DNA from 3 places in the Sporosarcina pasteurii genome. Region 2 is predicted to be linked to each of the others. Evidence: a T-box and tRNA genes for the amino acid it is inferred to sense, from the RefSeq annotation. Region 2 holds a T-box; the other regions hold tRNA genes.

Region 1 (4,938 bases), 1.2 Mb from region 2:
CCCAGGATGCGATGAGCCGACATCGAGGTGCCAAACCTCCCCGTCGATGTGAACTCTTGGGAGAGATAAGCCTGTTATCCCCGGGGTAGCTTTTATCCGTTGAGCGATGGCCCTTCCATGCGGAACCACCGGATCACTAAGCCCGTCTTTCGACCCTGCTCGACTTGTAGGTCTCGCAGTCAAGCTCCCTTATGCCTTTGCACTCTACGAATGATGTCCAACCATTCTGAGGGAACCTTTGGGCGCCTCCGTTACTCTTTAGGAGGCGACCGCCCCAGTCAAACTGCCCGCCTGACACTGTCTCCTACCCCGCTAAGGGGCATGGGTTAGAATTCCAATACAGTCAGGGTAGTATCCCACCGATGCCTCCACCGAAGCTGGCGCTCCGGTTTCAAAGGCTCCTACCTATCCTGTACAGACTGCATCAGAATTCAATATCAGGTTGCAGTAAAGCTCCACGGGGTCTTTCCGTCCTGTCGCGGGTAACCTGCATCTTCACAGGTACTATAATTTCACCGAGTCTCTCGTTGAGACAGTGCCCAGATCGTTACGCCTTTCGTGCGGGTCGGAGCTTACCCGACAAGGAATTTCGCTACCTTAGGACCGTTATAGTTACGGCCGCCGTTTACTGGGGCTTCGGTTCAAAGCTTCGCTTGCGCTAACCTCTCCCCTTAACCTTCCAGCACCGGGCAGGCGTCAGCCCCTATACGTCACCTTACGGTTTTGCAGAGACCTGTGTTTTTGCTAAACAGTCGCCTGGGCCTATTCACTGCGGCTCTCTCGGGCTTTAACACCCTATCAGAGCACCCCTTCTCCCGAAGTTACGGGGTCATTTTGCCGAGTTCCTTAACGAGAGTTCTCTCGATCACCTTAGGATTCTCTCCTCGCCTACCTGTGTCGGTTTGCGGTACGGGCACCTCCCGCCTCGTTAGAGGCTTTTCTTGGCAGCGTGAAATCAGGGACTCCGGGGAAAATTCCCCTTGCTATCACAGCTCAATGTTATAGAAACGGGATTTGCCTCGTTTCACACCTTACTGCTTAGACGCACATTACCAACCGTGCGCTCACCCTATCCTACTGCGTCCCCCCATTACTCAAACGGCGGGGAGGTGGTACAGGAATATCAACCTGTTGTCCATCGTCTACGCCTTTCGGCCTCGACTTAGGTCCCGACTAACCCTGAGCGGACGAGCCTTCCTCAGGAAACCTTAGGCATTCGGTGGAAGGGATTCTCACCCTTCTTTCGCTACTCATACCGGCATTCTCACTTCTAGGCGCTCCACTAGTCCTTACAGTCTAGCTTCGACGCCCCTAGAACGCTCTCCTACCACTGACACCAAAGGTGTCAATCCACAGTTTCGGTGATTCGTTTAGCCCCGGTACATTTTCGGCGCAGCGCCACTCGACCAGTGAGCTATTACGCACTCTTTAAATGGTGGCTGCTTCTAAGCCAACATCCTGGTTGTCTGGGCAACGCCACATCCTTTTCCACTTAACGAATACTTGGGGACCTTAACTGGTGGTCTGGGTTGTTTCCCTCTCGACTACGAATCTTATCACCCGCAGTCTGACTCCCAAACAAAAATCATCGGCATTCGGAGTTTGTCTGAATTCGGTAACCCGGGATGGGCCCCTAGTCCAAACAGTGCTCTACCTCCGAGATTCTAACGTTTGAGGCTAGCCCTAAAGCTATTTCGGAGAGAACCAGCTATCTCCAGGTTCGATTGGAATTTCACCGCTACCCACACCTCATCCCCGCATTTTTCAACATACGTGGGTTCGGGCCTCCAGTAAGTGTTACCTTACCTTCACCCTGGACATGGGTAGATCACCTGGTTTCGGGTCTACGACTACATACTAAAACGCCCTATTCAGACTCGCTTTCGCTGCGGCTCCGCATTCTCTGCTTAACCTTGCATGTAATCAGTAACTCGCCGGTTCATTCTACAAAAGGCACGCCATCACTCAGCTTGTTTCCGAAGAAACAGCATCGAGCTCTGACTACTTGTAGGCACACGGTTTCAGGATCTATTTCACTCCCCTTCCGGGGTGCTTTTCACCTTTCCCTCACGGTACTGGTTCACTATCGGTCACTAGGAAGTATTTAGCCTTGGGAGATGGTCCTCCCGGATTCCAACGGAATTTCACGTGTTCCGTCGTACTCAGGATCCACTCTGGAGAGAATACACTTTTGATTACGGGGCTATTACCCACTATGGCAGACCTTTCCAGGTCGCTTCATCTAATGCATTCCTTTGTAACTCCGTATAGAGTGTCCTACAACCCCAGGAAGCAAGCTTCCTGGTTTGGGCTGTTCCCGTTTCGCTCGCCGCTACTCAGGGAATCGATTTTCTTTCTCTTCCTCCGGGTACTTAGATGTTTCAGTTCTCCGGGTGTGCCTCATATACGCTATGTATTCACGTATATGTACTGTTCCATTACGAACAGTGGGTTTCCCCATTCGGAAATCTCTGGATCAAAGCTTACTTACAGCTCCCCAGAGCATATCGGTGTTAGTGCCGTCCTTCATAGGCTCCTAGTGCCAAGGCATCCGCCGTGCGCCCTTTCTAACTTAACCTTAAAACCAACGTTGTATAGCGATATACAACAATTGATTTATACATTACTACATTTGTGTTTATTTCAATGTCGTTTTATCCAGTTTTCAAAGAACAAAAAAACTCTTTATTAGAGTGTTTGGTGGAGCCTAGCGGGATCGAACCGCTGACCTCCTGCGTGCAAGGCAGGCGCTCTCCCAGCTGAGCTAAGGCCCCCGAAAGTGTTTTAAAATGGTGGGCCTAAGTGGACTCGAACCACCGACCTCACGCTTATCAGGCGTGCGCTCTAACCAGCTGAGCTATAGGCCCCTTTCGGGAAAGTTATGAAGTTACTAATTGAATTAGCTATCCTTATAAACCTTCAAAACTGAACGCAAAACGTCAAGTTGAAGAGAACTTTCTCTTCATTCCGTTAAATATCCTTAGAAAGGAGGTGATCCAGCCGCACCTTCCGATACGGCTACCTTGTTACGACTTCACCCCAATCATCTGTCCCACCTTCGGCGGCTGGCTCCCAAAAGGGTTACCCCACCGACTTCGGGTGTTACAAACTCTCGTGGTGTGACGGGCGGTGTGTACAAGACCCGGGAACGTATTCACCGTGGCATGCTGATCCACGATTACTAGCGATTCCTGCTTCATGCAGGCGAGTTGCAGCCTGCAATCCGAACTGGGAACGGTTTTATGGGATTAGCTCCCCCTCGCGGGTTGGCAACCCTCTGTACCGTCCATTGTAGCACGTGTGTAGCCCAGGTCATAAGGGGCATGATGATTTGACGTCATCCCCACCTTCCTCCGGTTTGTCACCGGCAGTCACCTTAGAGTGCCCAACTGAATGCTGGCAACTAAGGTCAAGGGTTGCGCTCGTTACGGGACTTAACCCAACATCTCACGACACGAGCTGACGACAACCATGCACCACCTGTCACCGCTGTCCCCGAAGGGAAAGGTATATCTCTATACCGGTCAGCGGGATGTCAAGACCTGGTAAGGTTCTTCGCGTAGCTTCGAATTAAACCACATGCTCCACCGCTTGTGCGGGTCCCCGTCAATTCCTTTGAGTTTCAGCCTTGCGGCCGTACTCCCCAGGCGGAGTGCTTAATGCGTTTGCTCCAGCACTAAGGGGCGGAAACCCCCTAACACTTAGCACTCATCGTTTACGGCATGGACTACCAGGGTATCTAATCCTGTTTGCTCCCCATGCTTTCGCGCCTCAGCGTCAGTTACAGACCAGAAAGCCGCCTTCGCCACTGGTGTTCCTCCACATCTCTACGCATTTCACCGCTACACGTGGAATTCCGCTTTCCTCTTCTGTACTCAAGCCTTCCAGTTTCCAATGACCTTCCACGGTTAAGCCGTGGGCTTTCACATCAGACTTAAAAGGCCGCCTGCGCGCGCTTTACGCCCAATAATTCCGGACAACGCTTGCCACCTACGTATTACCGCGGCTGCTGGCACGTAGTTAGCCGTGGCTTTCTAATGAGGTACCGTCAAGGTACAGGCAGTTACTCCTGTACTTGTTCTTCCCTCACAACAGAGCTTTACGATCCGAAAACCTTCTTCGCTCACGCGGCGTTGCTCCATCAGACTTTCGTCCATTGTGGAAGATTCCCTACTGCTGCCTCCCGTAGGAGTCTGGGCCGTGTCTCAGTCCCAGTGTGGCCGATCACCCTCTCAGGTCGGCTACGCATCGTCGCCTTGGTAAGCCGTTACCTCACCAACTAGCTAATGCGCCGCGGGCCCATCCTGCAGTGACAGCATAGCCGTCTTTCAGAGTTCCTTCATGCGAAGGAACTGATTATTCGGTATTAGCCCCGGTTTCCCGGAGTTATCCCCAACTGCAGGGCAGGTTGCCCACGTGTTACTCACCCATCCGCCGCTAACAAAGGAAGAAACAAGTTTCTTCCTTGTTCGCTCGACTTGCATGTATTAGGCACGCCGCCAGCGTTCGTCCTGAGCCAGGATCAAACTCTCCATAATAGAGAAATTCGATTAGCTCGATTTCTTTGCTGGCATCATTAAGATGTCCAATTTTGAATCCGAAGATTCTTTTCCTACAAACCAACAAGTTGATTTATAGTTGTTATATCTTGACGTTTTGCTGTTCAGTTTTCAAGGTTCATATGGTGGAGCCTAGCGGGATCGAACCGCTGACCTCCTGCGTGCAAGGCAGGCGCTCTCCCAGCTGAGCTAAGGCCCCAGAAAATGGTCGGGAAGACAGGATTCGAACCTGCGACCCCTTGGTCCCAAACCAAGTGCTCTACCAAGCTGAGCTACTTCCCGAGTTTAATAGTTATTATAAGTTGGCGCGCCCGACAGGAGTCGAACCCATAACCTTCTGATCCGTAGTCAGACGCTCTATCCAATTGAGCTACGGGCG
Region 2 (4,938 bases):
CTTCGATTGGCAAAGCAAAAATCTCTGTCACGCAAATTGCGGATGACTCCGATATATTAGTTTCTGCAGATACGTGGATAGAGTCGCTACAAGTGGTCAGTTCGATGCGTTTAGATGCTGTCATCGCTGCCATTACAAATATGTCTAGACAAAAAGCGGTTTCATTAGTCCGTAGTGATAAAGTACGCGTGAATTGGGTGTCTCAAAGCGATGTAGCAATGGAATTATTTGAGGAAGACGTCTTATCTATCCGTGGATTTGGTCGATTTAAAATCATATCGATTGAAGGGAGAACTAGAAAAGACAAAATTCGTCTGATTACTGGGAAATTAGAATGATTTTACGGTTTATTGTATGTGAAAATACAGAAAACAGCTGTAATCGACAACGTTTATATGTATAATGAGAAGTACAATGTAAGAGGAGGTATTTTAGATGGCTTTATCACCACTTGATATACATAATAAAGAATTTAGTAGTAAATGGCGTGGATATGACGAAGATGAGGTCAATGAGTTTTTAGAGCAAGTAATGAAGGATTATGAAAACCTCATTGAAGAAAATAAAACACTTAAAAGCGAACTAAAACAAACGCAGGTGCAAATTACGCATTTTAATACGATAGAAGAAACGTTACAAAAATCAATTCTTACAGCCCAGGAAGCTGCGGAGGATGTTCGTAGGAATTCGATGAAAGAATCAAAATTGATTATTAAAGAAGCGGAAAAAAATGCTGACCGTATTGTTAATGAAGCTTTGTCACGTGCACGAAAAATTTCGTTGGAAATTGAAGATTTGAAAAAGCAATCTAAAGTGTTCCGCAATCGTTTTAAAATGTTAATTGAAGCGCAACTGGAATTAGTGAATGCAGACGATTGGGATAATTTACTTGAATATGAGATTGATGTAGAACAAGTTCAAGAACTTGCAGGAGAAGAGGTTTAAATTTTATAGACTTCGCCTATAATGATAAAGAATTCTTAAACTTGACTCATTTTAGTTTCACAATTATAATGATAAGCATATAATACAAGATAAATTTGAATCGATTTATAATAGCATGGACAGAGACAGTATTTTCCTGTTTTATTACAAAGCGAGTTAGGGATAGTGAGAGCCTAGTTAAACATCAGGAAATGAAAATCACTCTTGAGCTGGATTACGGAATGGAGTACGTATTCCCGGTTAGCCTCCGTTATGGCGACTTAAGCGGTAGCAAAATGTTTTTTTGCTGCAAGTAGGGTGGTAACGCGAGTCTAATTCCTCGTCCCTTTTTAGGGATGGGGATTTTTTTGTGGAAAATTATCTTTAATAAGATTTTTTCTCTCAAGCAAGCTATTAAAGCGATAGAACTTATTCGTTATTTTGAAATAGGATCATCAACGTATGATGCGATTACGTCCAATTATTTTAAGGAGGATTTTTGAATGGATTATAAAGATACGTTATTAATGCCAAAGACGAAGTTTCCAATGCGCGGTAATTTACCGAACAGGGAACCAGAAATGCAGGCGAAATGGGATGAAATGGATATTTACACGAAAGTCCAAGAAAGAACAAAAGGGAGACCATTTTTTGTATTGCATGATGGACCGCCATATGCGAATGGTGACCTTCATATGGGGCACGCGTTAAATAAGGTGTTGAAAGATATGATTGTCCGTCATAAGTCAATGACTGGCTATCATGCTCCATACGTTCCAGGATGGGATACGCATGGACTGCCGATTGAGCAAGCGCTTGTGAATACAGGTGTGAAACGTCAAGAACATTCTACAGCAGAGTTCCGTCGTATGTGTGAAGAGTATACATATGAGCAAATCGATAGCCAACGCACGCAGTTTAAACGTCTGGGTGTTCGAGGAGACTGGGAGAATCCGTACATTACACTGACACCTGAGTACGAAGCACGTCAAATTCAAGTGTTCGGAGAAATGGCGAAAAAAGGCTATATTTATAAAGGATTGAAGCCAGTATACTGGTCGCCATCAAGTGAATCTGCATTAGCTGAAGCAGAAATTGAATATAAAGATAAACGTTCACCATCGATCTATGTCAGTTTCCCGATTAAAGATGGGCGCGGTGTTATTGCTGAAGATGTACATTTCTTAATTTGGACGACAACGCCTTGGACGATTCCAGCTAACTTAGGAATTACTGTTCATCCGGAGTATAACTACATCGTTGTCAAAGCTGGAGAAAAGAAATTTCTAATTGCTGAAGATTTACTGTCGTTTGTTGCAAATGAAGTTGACTGGGAAGATTACACGGTAGAAAAAGTAGTTAAAGGTGCGGAACTAGATCGTATTGTTGCAAAGCATCCTTTATATGACCGTGACTCCCTCATTATGCTTGGTGATCATGTCACAATGGATGCAGGAACGGGTTGCGTTCATACTGCACCTGGACATGGTGAAGAAGACTTTTACGTCTCTAAAGAGTATGGCATTGATGCACTTTGCCCAGTGAATGGTAAAGGGGTTATGACTGAAGAAGCGCCAGGATTCGCGGGTCTATTTTACGAAGATGCAAACAAAGCAGTCGGTGAAGCACTTGAAGAGGCAAATGCATTAGAAAAATTAGCATTTGTCACACACTCCTATCCACATGATTGGCGTACGAAAAAGCCAGTTATTTATCGTGCAACGGCGCAATGGTTTGCGTCAATTGAATCTTTCCGTGAGGAGTTGCTCGGTGCGATTAAAGAAACACAGTTCACACCATCATGGGGAGAAACACGTCTGCATAATATGGTTCGTGACCGCGGTGATTGGTGTATCTCACGTCAACGTGTGTGGGGTGTTCCAATTCCAGTGTTTTACGCGGAAAATGGAGAATCCATTATTACAGATGAAACAATTGCGCATGTATCTCAATTATTCCGTGAACATGGATCGAATATTTGGTTTGAGAGAGAAGCAAAAGATTTATTGCCAGAAGGCTTTACACATGAAGGTAGTCCAAACGGCGAGTTTACGAAAGAAACTGACATTATGGACGTTTGGTTTGACTCAGGATCTTCTCACCAAGGTGTATTAGAGGAAAGAGAAGACCTTGTTTATCCAGCAGATTTGTATTTAGAAGGATCTGACCAGTATCGTGGATGGTTTAACTCTTCATTGACAACAAGTGTAGCAATTAACGGACATGCGCCTTACAAAGGTCTACTAAGCCATGGATTTACGCTTGATGGTAAAGGTCATAAAATGAGTAAGTCAGTTGGAAACGTAATCGTACCAGCAAAAGTGATGAACCAATTTGGTGCGGAGATTTTAAGACTTTGGGTTTCTTCTGTAGATTATACGGCAGATGTACGCGTTTCTGATTCGAACTTTAAACAAGTTTCAGAAGTATATCGTAAAATTCGTAATACTTTCCGTTTCATTCACGGAAATACATCGGACTTTAACCCGAATACAGATCGCATTGCGTTTGAAGATTTACGTCCTGTTGATCAGTATGTATATGTAAAACTTCAAGAATTAATTAAAGAAGTTCGGGCAGCATATGACCGTTATGAATTTGCAGGGGTTTATCACGCGGTAAACAATTTCTGTACAGGAATTTTAAGCTCGTTCTACCTCGATATTGCAAAAGACGTTGTGTATATTGAAAATAAAGAGCATCCACATCGTCGTGCGATGCAGACGGTTATGTATGATACATTACTAGCGTTAGTGAAATTATTAACGCCAATTTTACCGCATACGGCTGATGAAATGTGGGCGCATTTGGAACATGTTGAAGAAGAAAGTGCTCAATTAACCGATATGCCGGAAGCAGAGGATCTTGGTGAACAAGCACAAGCGTTGAAAGAGCGTTTCGCAACGTTAATGCTGATCCGTGATGATGTCTTGAAAGCTTTAGAAGTGGCGCGTAACGAAAAAGGGATTGGAAAATCACTTGAGGCGAAAGTGACGGTCTACGTTCCGGAGCAGTTACAAGATGTGTTCAAATTAGATGATGTCAATTATGGCCAGTTCTTTATTGTTTCGAAATTTGTAGAAGGGGAAGCTACTTCAGCGTCAGCAGAAGCGCTTCAACTTGACGCAGTAAGCGTACTTGTTGAAGAGGCAGATGGCGAGAAATGTGACCGTTGCTGGACGATTTCTGAAACAGTTGGAAGCGACGAAACACACCCGGAAATCTGTGCTCGTTGTGCGGATGTTGTAAAAAATCATTATGCATAATTCTATCTAAGTCAATTTCATAATAGGATTTTATTGCTACATCACCACAACATATAGTCGAGTTGGACCATTCTCGAACTATATGTTGCGTCGATGTAGCAGAATAAGGTCATTATGAAATTGACTCAAGGGTTAAACTGTGAGACAGTTGTGGCATTCTTACTAAGAAGATTGCTACAACTGTCTCTTTCATTATGATAAAATAAACGTGTAAACTGTCGGACGGGGGTTAAAGGAATTGTTTATTTATTATGCATTGGCAGCTATCGTCATAGCAATCGACCAATTGACGAAATGGCTCGTCGTAAAAAATATGGAGCTTGGGGAAAGAATTGGCATTATGGAGCCATACATCTCATTGCTTTCACATCGCAATCGAGGCGCCGCTTGGGGGATGTTGCAAGGGCAAATGTGGTTGTTTTACATCGTCACCGTCGTAGTTGTTATCGGACTTATTTATTACTTTCATAAAGAAGCAAGAGGTCATCGATTATTTAGTATAAGTTTAATGTTGTTACTTGGTGGGGCGATTGGTAATTTTATTGATCGATTGTTGATGGGGGAAGTCGTCGATTTCATTAGCGTTTTAATCCCAATCATTCAATATAATTTTCCGATTTTTAATGTGGCTGATGCAGCTTTATCTATCGGCGTTGCTCTACTCATCATTCATGTTTTATTGGATGAAAAAAAGAATAGAAAAAAGGTGTCATAAATGGAAGTTAACCGGATTGAAATTGAAGAAGAA
Region 3 (4,938 bases), 550 kb from region 2:
CAGTGAGCTATTACGCACTCTTTAAATGGTGGCTGCTTCTAAGCCAACATCCTGGTTGTCTGGGCAACGCCACATCCTTTTCCACTTAACGAATACTTGGGGACCTTAACTGGTGGTCTGGGTTGTTTCCCTCTCGACTACGAATCTTATCACCCGCAGTCTGACTCCCAAACAAAAATCATCGGCATTCGGAGTTTGTCTGAATTCGGTAACCCGGGATGGGCCCCTAGTCCAAACAGTGCTCTACCTCCGAGATTCTAACGTTTGAGGCTAGCCCTAAAGCTATTTCGGAGAGAACCAGCTATCTCCAGGTTCGATTGGAATTTCACCGCTACCCACACCTCATCCCCGCATTTTTCAACATACGTGGGTTCGGGCCTCCAGTAAGTGTTACCTTACCTTCACCCTGGACATGGGTAGATCACCTGGTTTCGGGTCTACGACTACATACTAAAACGCCCTATTCAGACTCGCTTTCGCTGCGGCTCCGCATTCTCTGCTTAACCTTGCATGTAATCAGTAACTCGCCGGTTCATTCTACAAAAGGCACGCCATCACTCAGCTTATTTCCGAAGAAACAGCATCGAGCTCTGACTACTTGTAGGCACACGGTTTCAGGATCTATTTCACTCCCCTTCCGGGGTGCTTTTCACCTTTCCCTCACGGTACTGGTTCACTATCGGTCACTAGGAAGTATTTAGCCTTGGGAGATGGTCCTCCCGGATTCCAACGGAATTTCACGTGTTCCGTCGTACTCAGGATCCACTCTGGAGAGAATACACTTTTGATTACGGGGCTATTACCCGCTATGGCAGACCTTTCCAGGTCGCTTCATCTAATGCATTCCTTTGTAACTCCGTATAGAGTGTCCTACAACCCCAGGAAGCAAGCTTCCTGGTTTGGGCTGTTCCCGTTTCGCTCGCCGCTACTCAGGGAATCGATTTTCTTTCTCTTCCTCCGGGTACTTAGATGTTTCAGTTCTCCGGGTGTGCCTCATATACGCTATGTATTCACGTATATGTACTGTTCCATTACGAACAGTGGGTTTCCCCATTCGGAAATCTCTGGATCAAAGCTTACTTACAGCTCCCCAGAGCATATCGGTGTTAGTGCCGTCCTTCATAGGCTCCTAGTGCCAAGGCATCCGCCGTGCGCCCTTTCTAACTTAACCTTAAAAATCCAATGCTGTATAGCGATATACAACAATTGAATCATACATTACTACATTTGTGTTTATTTCAATGTCGTTTTATCCAGTTTTCAAAGAACAAGTTATATGGTGGAGCCTAGCGGGATCGAACCGCTGACCTCCTGCGTGCAAGGCAGGCGCTCTCCCAGCTGAGCTAAGGCCCCATATCACTTTCGAAAATGGTGGGCCTAAGTGGACTCGAACCACCGACCTCACGCTTATCAGGCGTGCGCTCTAACCAGCTGAGCTATAGGCCCTTCCGAAAATTATATGAAGTATTTATTAAATTTCGAAACACTTAGTTTCCACTTTTTTATAAACCTTCAAAACTGAACGCAAAACGTCAAGTTGAAGAGAACTTTCTCTTCATTCCGTTAAATATCCTTAGAAAGGAGGTGATCCAGCCGCACCTTCCGATACGGCTACCTTGTTACGACTTCACCCCAATCATCTGTCCCACCTTCGGCGGCTGGCTCCCAAAAGGGTTACCCCACCGACTTCGGGTGTTACAAACTCTCGTGGTGTGACGGGCGGTGTGTACAAGACCCGGGAACGTATTCACCGTGGCATGCTGATCCACGATTACTAGCGATTCCTGCTTCATGCAGGCGAGTTGCAGCCTGCAATCCGAACTGGGAACGGTTTTATGGGATTAGCTCCCCCTCGCGGGTTGGCAACCCTCTGTACCGTCCATTGTAGCACGTGTGTAGCCCAGGTCATAAGGGGCATGATGATTTGACGTCATCCCCACCTTCCTCCGGTTTGTCACCGGCAGTCACCTTAGAGTGCCCAACTGAATGCTGGCAACTAAGGTCAAGGGTTGCGCTCGTTACGGGACTTAACCCAACATCTCACGACACGAGCTGACGACAACCATGCACCACCTGTCACCGCTGTCCCCGAAGGGAAAGGTATATCTCTATACCGGTCGGCGGGATGTCAAGACCTGGTAAGGTTCTTCGCGTAGCTTCGAATTAAACCACATGCTCCACCGCTTGTGCGGGTCCCCGTCAATTCCTTTGAGTTTCAGCCTTGCGGCCGTACTCCCCAGGCGGAGTGCTTAATGCGTTTGCTCCAGCACTAAGGGGCGGAAACCCCCTAACACTTAGCACTCATCGTTTACGGCATGGACTACCAGGGTATCTAATCCTGTTTGCTCCCCATGCTTTCGCGCCTCAGCGTCAGTTACAGACCAGAAAGCCGCCTTCGCCACTGGTGTTCCTCCACATCTCTACGCATTTCACCGCTACACGTGGAATTCCGCTTTCCTCTTCTGTACTCAAGCCTTCCAGTTTCCAATGACCTTCCACGGTTAAGCCGTGGGCTTTCACATCAGACTTAAAAGGCCGCCTGCGCGCGCTTTACGCCCAATAATTCCGGACAACGCTTGCCACCTACGTATTACCGCGGCTGCTGGCACGTAGTTAGCCGTAGCTTTCTAATGAGGTACCGTCAAGGTACAGGCAGTTACTCCTGTACTTGTTCTTCCCTCACAACAGAGCTTTACGATCCGAAAACCTTCTTCGCTCACGCGGCGTTGCTCCATCAGACTTTCGTCCATTGTGGAAGATTCCCTACTGCTGCCTCCCGTAGGAGTCTGGGCCGTGTCTCAGTCCCAGTGTGGCCGATCACCCTCTCAGGTCGGCTACGCATCGTCGCCTTGGTAAGCCGTTACCTCACCAACTAGCTAATGCGCCGCGGGCCCATCCTGCAGTGACAGCATAGCCGTCTTTCAGAGTTCCTTCATGTGAAGGAACTGATTATTCGGTATTAGCCCCGGTTTCCCGGAGTTATCCCCAACTGCAGGGCAGGTTGCCCACGTGTTACTCACCCATCCGCCGCTAACAAAGGAAGAAACAAGTTTCTTCCTTGTTCGCTCGACTTGCATGTATTAGGCACGCCGCCAGCGTTCGTCCTGAGCCAGGATCAAACTCTCCATAATAGAGAAATTCGATTAGCTCGACTTCTTTGCTGGCATCATTAAGATGTCCAAATTTCGAATCCGAAGATCCGTTTCCTACAAGCCAACAAGTTGGTTTGTAGTTGTTATATCTTGACGTTTTGCTGTTCAGTTTTCAAGGTTCATACTTGTTGATTAAAACTACTCTTTTTCAAGTCCGTCGCCCGAAGCGACTCCTTTAATATAACATCGCGTAACAAAAGAGTCAAGAACTTTTTTGAAAAAGTTTTTCATCTAAAGTTGCTTGCTGTTTCTTTCGTTCGTTTGAAGCGACGATTAATAGAATAACATAGTATCAATTAAAATGTCAACATCTTTTCTAAAAAAATAATGGGATGCCTGAATAGCACCCCATCTAAGCTATATCCCTGTTAGATAACCTTATACATTCTATGATAGATTAAACTATTTTTAGATGGACTTTCTACAACTCCAATAAACCCTTTTTTAATTAGAAACTCAATGAACACTTCTAATTCAACTGAGTATAACTTTAACTCCTCATGCTCATGTAACTCCTGTATCTCCCAAAGTTCTTGAGTAACCATCACTTCTAAAATATGTTGTGCACCATCTGCTGTCCGGTTATAGATAAAGAACTCACTTGCCAGGAAGAGCAGTTCCAAACGTTGTTTCAATGGTTCTTCACTCATAATTAATTCTTCATAAAGCTTATAAATAGCTGGGTCTATTCTTTTTACTTGATTCCATACTTTCACTTCTGGGAATAAACCTTTCTCAATAACCGCAAGTCTTGCTAAATGGTGTAATGAATTTACGACATGATTATAAGCATCTAAATAGTTTTCTTTCTCATAAAAAGTTTTTCCTTCTATATAAGCCCGAACTAACCTAGAAAGTTCTAATCCCATTTTTATTTTCTGACCATAATAAGGATACTCTATCAATTCACGTTTCATATTTTCCACATACTCATTGCGATCGAAGTAGACAGTACCGTTAAATAACCATTCTACGACTTTTCTTTTCGAGCCTACTACTAACCACTTTTTAAGTTGACTATCACTAATTACGTGCATAGCAGCATTTCCCGCGTCGGACATATAATGTTTTGTATAGATTGGGGTTGTCTCATCAGCGGTAATTATTAGGAGGATTGCATCGAACGTATCTGTATTCGGATCCTCTTCTTCTCTTTTTTCAACGAGGAGCACACCAAGTGTTGTCGGATCACTTGCTCGTTCTTGATAAATCGACCTTAAAACTTGCTCCATTCTCCCCACCTCCTTGTTCTAAATTACACTTCGACATTTAGACGTAAACTCCTTTATTCAAGTTCTAAATATATCGAAAAAATTAAAATTATGCTATAGTAATTGTTGATAGTTAAGGAGGATTATTTCGTATGAAACCGTATAAAAATAAGATAAACCGCATTCGTTCCTTTGCCCTTTCATTAATATTTATCGGTGTTGTCATTATGTACGCAGGGATTTTCTTCAGAAAATATGAAATTATTATGTTGATTTTTATGGCACTCGGTGTGTTGTGCATTGTCGCAAGCACCATTACTTATGCTTGGATTGGTGCCATATCGACTCGAGCAGCTCAAGTTGTTTGTCCTGAATGCGGAGGCCTTACAAAAATAGTTGGACGTGTCGATATGTGTGGACATTGTCGCGAACCCTTAACAATGGACCCATTACTCGAAGGTAAAGAGTTTGATGAATCCTACAACAAGCCAAGTAAATCAAGGAGTAACAAAAATTCAACTAGCCATTAACACATTGGCTTATGAACTCATTAATCATACACAGTTCCACGTAAA

Evidence for each region. A T-box is a leader RNA that pairs with one kind of tRNA and senses whether it is charged. The one in region 2 lies ahead of ileS (isoleucine--tRNA ligase), so its partner is inferred to be a tRNA-Ile.
Region 1: it has a tRNA-Ile gene. The T-box ahead of ileS (isoleucine--tRNA ligase) is inferred to sense a tRNA for this amino acid. The anticodon was not compared.
Region 3: it has a tRNA-Ile gene. The T-box ahead of ileS (isoleucine--tRNA ligase) is inferred to sense a tRNA for this amino acid. The anticodon was not compared.

Annotation. Positions count from the first base shown of each region.
Region 1 covers NZ_CP160452.1:115,594-120,531, reverse strand. Annotated here, with positions in the region: rRNA gene AB1H92_RS00590 (23S ribosomal RNA) at 1-2,578, opposite strand, end outside; tRNA gene AB1H92_RS00585 (tRNA-Ala) at 2,699-2,774, opposite strand; tRNA gene AB1H92_RS00580 (tRNA-Ile) at 2,791-2,867, opposite strand; rRNA gene AB1H92_RS00575 (16S ribosomal RNA) at 2,985-4,538, opposite strand; tRNA gene AB1H92_RS00570 (tRNA-Ala) at 4,683-4,758, opposite strand; tRNA gene AB1H92_RS00565 (tRNA-Pro) at 4,765-4,841, opposite strand; tRNA gene AB1H92_RS00560 (tRNA-Arg) at 4,863-4,938, opposite strand, start outside.
Region 2 covers NZ_CP160452.1:2,166,111-2,171,048, reverse strand. Annotated here, with positions in the region: gene AB1H92_RS10225 (RNA-binding protein) at 1-338, shown strand, start outside; gene AB1H92_RS10220 (DivIVA domain-containing protein) at 436-945, shown strand; T-box leader at 1,053-1,275, shown strand; gene ileS (isoleucine--tRNA ligase) at 1,428-4,190, shown strand; gene lspA (signal peptidase II) at 4,429-4,905, shown strand; gene AB1H92_RS10205 (RluA family pseudouridine synthase) at 4,906-4,938, shown strand, end outside.
Region 3 covers NZ_CP160452.1:2,720,222-2,725,159, forward strand. Annotated here, with positions in the region: rRNA gene AB1H92_RS13130 (23S ribosomal RNA) at 1-1,171, opposite strand, end outside; tRNA gene AB1H92_RS13135 (tRNA-Ala) at 1,278-1,353, opposite strand; tRNA gene AB1H92_RS13140 (tRNA-Ile) at 1,370-1,446, opposite strand; rRNA gene AB1H92_RS13145 (16S ribosomal RNA) at 1,578-3,131, opposite strand; gene AB1H92_RS13150 (nucleotidyltransferase-like protein) at 3,521-4,384, opposite strand; gene AB1H92_RS13155 (YgzB family protein) at 4,516-4,893, shown strand.